DNA from 2 places in the Umezakia ovalisporum Ak1311 genome. Region 1 is predicted to be linked to the other one. Evidence: predicted binding sites of a transcription regulator. Region 1 holds the regulator's gene; the other holds the start of a gene.
The links. The regulator HrcA, encoded in region 1, represses chaperone genes, less so after heat shock. The targets are predictions, from matches to a motif close to TTAGCACTCNNGANTCNNGAGTGCTAA.
Positions count from the first base shown of each region.

Region 1 (3,174 bases):
ATTTGTCAGTAATGAAACCATTGCCGGAGCAAGTTTTGAAACAAAGATAGCAGCATTGGGGCGAGAAGTAGAGGCCATTAGGTCTACCGGAGTTTTGGCCACAAACCAGTAAAATCCGGCTATGGCTACAATCAGCAGTGCCATGGCACCAGCTACCAAGAAACCAAAGAATGAGCGTTGGCTATTCACATTAGACATCCTAAACCAGATATAAATTTTACATTGATTGGATTTGAAAGCCTACAGGCAAGGAAGCAGTTTACTATAACTATCCCCTTAGGAATAGATGCTGATGCTAGGAAAAAGATTTTCTGCCACCATAAAAGGTATAAGGTTGTTTACAAAAATCTCATGACAGGGAATCCTTCTAGTCAACTCATTACTCAGATTAGTGTAGAGGAACTGGCTCAACGTCTGACTTCTGATGATGTAAGTATTCAGTTAATAGATGTGCGCGAGCCTCAAGAATTGGCAGCCGCTAGCATTGAGGGCTTTGTTAACCTGCCTCTAAGCGAATTTGCGGAATGGGGAGATCAAGTTCTGACTATGTTCAATCCCCAAGCCGAAACTCTTGTGTTATGTCACCACGGTATTCGTTCTGCTCAGATGTGCCAGTGGCTCATGGCGGAAGGTTTTACAAATGTTAAAAATGTTATGGGTGGCATTGATGCCTATTCTTTATTGGTTGATTCTTCTATTCCCAAGTATTAGTTGATCACGCCCTGACAGATGGCATTGCTAAAATCGCGCTGATTGTCAGATTTGAGCAATGCTGTTGTTAAGACAATGAATCTGAGTTGAGAGTTTCAGCATTACCCAGATTTTACTCATAGTCCAGGTATATGAATTTGCTCAAAAATAAGTATTCTAAAATACAACTTCCTTGAAAAAAAGCTGCAATACTACTTAAAGTAAACAATTTTAGCAGTAATAGCTTAATTTGACAAAATAACCATCACATGAGTTGATACTTAGTGATGAAAATAAAACTAAATATTTTGCTAAATTAATTAACTACTTTCATATTTTTTTCAAATCCCAATTTTTTTCTCAGTTTAATTAAAATTTGCCTTCAGTAAAACATACCCTATGGAAGTCCACTTAACGAATCGACAACAGCATATACTTTGGGCAACAGTACGCCACTATATCGCTACAGCAGAGCCTGTAGGTTCAAAAACTTTGGTTGATGAGTATGACCTAGGTGTAAGTTCAGCCACAATTCGGAATATAATGTGCGTTCTAGAAAAATCTGGGTTACTATACCAGCCACACACCTCTGCTGGACGAATACCTTCTGATTCTGGCTACCGCATTTATGTTGACCAGTTAATGAAACCTTCTCTGGGAGGTACTATGCGAACGGATACCATCGCAAAAGAGGTTGAATTGGCGTTGCAAAATCGCCTGCAATGGGAAGATTGGAGTTGGGAAGCCTTATTGCAAGGTGCAGCGCAAATCTTAGCAACTGTCAGTGGTTGCATTAGCTTAATTACTATGCCCCAAACCAATACAGCAATTTTGCGACATCTGCAATTGGTGCAGATTGAAGCCAACAAAATTATGCTGATTGTGGTGACAGATACTTATGAGACTCATTCCAGGCTGATGAATTTGTCTCCAGAGGAGGAAGAAGGAACACTTGATTCCGAGGGAATAGATCATGAATTACAGATCGTCTCTAATTTTTTGAATACCCATTTGCGGGGACGCAGTTTATTGGAATTAACTACCTTGAACTGGAGTGACTTAGACCAGGCTTTTCAACGCTATGGCGAATTCTTGAAAAGTTCAGTAGCAGAATTAACTCGTCGCCATCTAACACCAACCACAACTCAAATTATGGTTCGGGGTGTAGCGGAAGTTTTGCGTCAGCCAGAATTTTCTCAATTACAGCAAGTACAGACAATTATTCATCTCCTGGAAGAAGAACAAGACCAATTGTGGCGATTAATCTTTGAAGAATCGGAAACAGAAGATTTGGGTAAGTCTAAGGTAACGGTTCGCATTGGTACAGAAAACCCATTAGAGCCAATACGCACCTGCACTTTAATTAGTTCTACTTATCGTCGGGGTTTATTACCTGTAGGTAGCGTAGGAGTTTTGGGGCCCACACGCCTTGATTATGAAAGTGCGATTACAGTTGTGGCTGCTGCTGCTGATTACCTCTCGGAAGCTTTTAGTTAATTGGTGAGGATTTATTACCTATGCTTTTATCTTTGCACCCCCAGGTCAACCAGACACATTGGAGTTAATTCAAAAACTTTCCTTGGGGCAATGGCAAGGTATTAACCCCATAGTAATAGTATTATTCAATCTCACGGCCATGTGGCCTGTAATTTACAGCGCACCTTTACTTATTGATGGTAGAGGGCAAAAAATACCGGCTTGGGCTTTTGCTACTACTGCTTTTGCCCTCTTGCCTTATTTAGCTTTACAAGTTTTCTGAAAACAAAAATCCGTTGTTGACACTCCCAGGGCTAAAGCCACGGAGATTCCACATTCTACCTCAGAATTTGCTCTAGCAGGTTTTCACCAACTAGAGTATTGATTCCACCTTTGATTTAGACTTTTGGTTTCAACATTTGATAAATTTCTGGTAGTTGCCACCAGGGGATATTGGGGTATTCGTGATGTTCGTGATGGTAACCGAAATGATAACAAGTTATGAATGACCACCAAATTGGACGGCTAATGGTTTGGGAACGATGATGATCTTTGTAACCTTCTACTGGTTCACTGTGGGGTAAAAAAGTTCCAAAATAAAATAATTGTAAGGAACTTAAAATTGAGGGAATTACCCAAAAATAAGTGAGATTATCCTCTGGAAGATGTAAAAAATATGTTAGCAAGTTATAAATAGTCATTAATGTGATAATTTGTCGCCAACTCCAGTAACCCTTCATAAAATGAAAATACCAGGCAAAAAAGTTTTTATGCTTACCGTTGTGAAAATCTGGATCTGTTTCACTGGCTGGGTTATGGTGATGTAACCAATGTTTTTTTAAAAGTTTAGGATAGGATAAAAGACCATAGAGAAATAGGCACAATGACCCTATAAAATGGTTGACTTGGATATTTTTGGGAAAAACTACCCCATGCATGGCATCATGAGCTGTAATAAACAATCCCGTATACAAAAATGTTTGCCAAAGTATGAGCGGCAATAACATC
Region 1 is NZ_JANQDJ010000046.1:5,631-8,804, reverse strand. Features, by position in the region: gene NWP25_RS08255 (DUF3352 domain-containing protein) at 1-198, opposite strand, end outside; gene NWP25_RS08250 (rhodanese-like domain-containing protein) at 352-711, shown strand; gene hrcA (heat-inducible transcriptional repressor HrcA) at 1,090-2,187, shown strand; partial or broken gene NWP25_RS08240 (DUF2834 domain-containing protein) at 2,201-2,440, shown strand; gene crtW (beta-carotene ketolase CrtW) at 2,565-3,174, opposite strand, start outside.

Region 2 (3,174 bases), on a different contig from region 1:
CTTATCTTTCATTTCGGTTTCGGTAGCTGCACCTACTTTTACTACAGCTACACCGCCGGAGAGTTTAGCAAGACGTTCTTGCAGCTTCTCTTTGTCGTAAGAAGATTCGGTTTCATCCATCTGACGACGGATTTGTTCGCAACGAGCCTTAACACCGACTTCGTTACCTTCGGCAACAATTGTGGTGTTGTCTTTGGTAATGGTGATGCGGCGAGCACGACCTAGGCTTTCAATTTTGGTGTTTTCTAGCTTGAGACCTGCGTCTTCGGTAATCAATTGACCACCGGTGAGAATAGCGATGTCTTCTAGCATAGCTTTGCGGCGATCGCCAAAACCAGGAGCTTTAACAGCTGCAACGTTCAGTACACCACGCAGGCGGTTAACTACTAGAGTTGCTAAAGCTTCTTTTTCAATATCTTCGGCGATGATGACCAAGGGACGACCTGCACGAGCTACTTGCTCTAAAACGGGTACTAGGTCTTGTACTAAAGCGATTTTCTTATCGGTTAGCAGCAAGAAAGGCTCATCGAATACTGCTTCCATGCGTTCAGCATCGGTAGCGAAGTAAGGAGAGATATAACCTTTGTCAAAGCGCATCCCTTCGGTAATTTCTAGCTCGGTGGTCATAGATTTCCCTTCTTCTAGGGAAATTACGCCTTCTTTACCTACTTTGTCCATTGCTTGGGCAATCATCTGACCGACTTCATCGTCGTTACCAGCTGAAATTGAAGCAACTTGAGCAATAGATTTAGAATCTTCTACTTGACGAGCTTGTTCAGCGATTTTGTTTACTAAGAAAGCAGTAGCTTTGTCAATACCGCGCTTGAGTAGAATTGCATTTGCGCCAGCAGCTACGTTGCGTAAGCCTTCTTTGACCATTGCGTGAGCCAAAACCGTGGCGGTTGTGGTGCCGTCGCCAGCAGCGTCGTTGGTCTTAGAAGCAGCTTGACGAATCAAGGCTACGCCAGTGTTTTCGATGTGGTCTTCTAATTCAATTTCTTTGGCAATGGTTACACCGTCGTTAACGATTTGGGGTGCGCCAAATTTCTTTTCTAAAACCACGTTACGACCTTTGGGGCCCAGGGTAACAGCTACGGATTCGGCTAAGATGTCAATGCCTCGCTCTAGGGCACGACGGGCGTTTTCGTTGTAGATAATACGTTTTGCCATGGGTGTCTCAATTCAGGGAGTAAGTCAAATGAATTTTGGATTTTGATTTGCGAGTTTAGATTTGTGATTTTAGATTGATGATGACTTAGAGGTACGAACAGGGCTAGCGCCTTGTTCAAACTAAAAAACAATTCCATGATCCAAAATCTCAAATCTAAAACTGGTGCTGTGAATCAGATTTTGAATTGGGGCTTGGGTGTTGGGTTTCTCCTTTACCTTGTACAGACACGAGCAATCGCGTCCCTAGGTTTCTACCCATTTGCCATTAGCTGACAACTGCTAAGATATCTTTTTCAGACAACAGTACATATTCTTCTGTGCCGAGCTTGATGTCAGTGCCAGCGTACTTGGAATACAGCACCTTGTCGCCAGTTTTAATGTCTAACTCTTGACGGGTACCGTCATCGTTACGCTTGCCAGGTCCAAGAGCGACAACCTCGCCTACTTGGGGTTTTTCCTGGGCATTGTCGGGTAAAAATAGTCCACCTGCGGTCTTTTCTTCGGGGGCGCTCACTTTCACGAAAACGCGATCGCCCAGGGGTTTAACTGTAGAAACGCTTAAAGTTACAGATGCCATGTTTATTTCTCCAGAGTTAGCACTCTCAACTCCTGAGTGCTAATTTACCCAAAACCAGCAGACAATGGCAAGAATTACTTGAGTACGGGTTCCCGCACTAGGCAAGGGCTGAATTACTTAAGTAATAATACTTAATTATTTAAATATGTCAGGTTTTGCTCAGTAATTTACGAATATTTTTATATAGCTAAATTTATTTGCAAAGCCGCTAAATTGTTATAAAACTGTAATCAGGGTGCTTATCGATGAGTAACATTACAGTGATCCAGTGCCGCCATCAAATCCCCACAACCACTCAGTCTCTGGATGACAAAGCCTTGACTCATTTTTATCTTTGCTGACAATACAGCTGATAAATTCTGTACAAAACAAGTTAGTCTGGTATTTGGGGAATAGTCAAAAAAAAGGGCGAATCCAAGAGCTAAAGCTTGATTAGCCTTTTTAGAGTCTGCCATTTGTATCGTTAAGACGAAAGTCAATTGCTTGCGAGTTTTTTGTTCTAGACCGATAATGGTATTCTACCCAAATGGTGCCTGGTATTGCCCAGCAAAACCAGAAGTTATTGAGCAAATCATCCCAGAACAGTTGATAGGCATGACGGTAGTGGAAGAATGTGCATTTTTAACCCATCTTTCTTTGCCGATAGTTCCCCTGCTTGCTTGTGACATCTGATAGAGGCTAAACATCCGCAGGATATAGTGAAGCAGTAAGCCTATGAAAGAGCGGGTTGTTTTGAAGTTAGGGTCATCTTGAGCCAATACTTACCTCGTGAATGGGAAGGACGATTATTTAATCAGTGTTTTTTTCACCCGCTACTTTCAAAGCGATATATAATAGCGCATTATAAATACTACTGCTCTACGTATCCTTACCGGAAGTTTGCCAATGAGCTAGTTGTTTCCCAAAAAGTGACCAACACTTTTGAGACTTCCAGACAGCAAAGGCAAGTTAAGTAGAAAAAAGGACAGACAACATCTCAATGATCCACCATAAAGGATAACCATTCAAGACCTTGATGGACCGAAGCGCGACAAGTGCCAATGCTATGAAAGAGCCCAGCATGAAAGATCACAAAAGACTTCTATTGATTGATGATGACCCTAACCTCATCTTGCTGGTGAAGGATTACCTGGAATTCAGAGGCTATGAAGTCAATACTGCCGACAATGGACGAGAAGCTCTGGAAATTCTTGAACAAGACGTTCCAGACATGATCATCTGCGACGTAATGATGCCGGAAATGGACGGATATACTTTTGTAGAACAAATCCGACAAAATGAGCGTACCAGCTGGATTCCCGTACTTTTCCTATCAGCCAAAGGACAAAGTGCAGACCGAGTTAAAGGTCTAAATAAAGGGGCTGATGTATATATGGTCAAGCCCTTTGAACCAGAAGAACTCGTAGCACAAGTAGAATCTTCACTGA
Region 2 is NZ_JANQDJ010000047.1:56,968-60,141, forward strand. Features, by position in the region: gene groL (chaperonin GroEL) at 1-1,170, opposite strand, end outside; gene groES (co-chaperone GroES) at 1,436-1,747, opposite strand; gene NWP25_RS08660 (hypothetical protein) at 2,258-2,419, shown strand; gene NWP25_RS08665 (response regulator transcription factor) at 2,763-3,174, shown strand, end outside.
Region 2: a site for HrcA is predicted at 1,764-1,790, ahead of groES (co-chaperone GroES). Genes of this name have one in related genera too.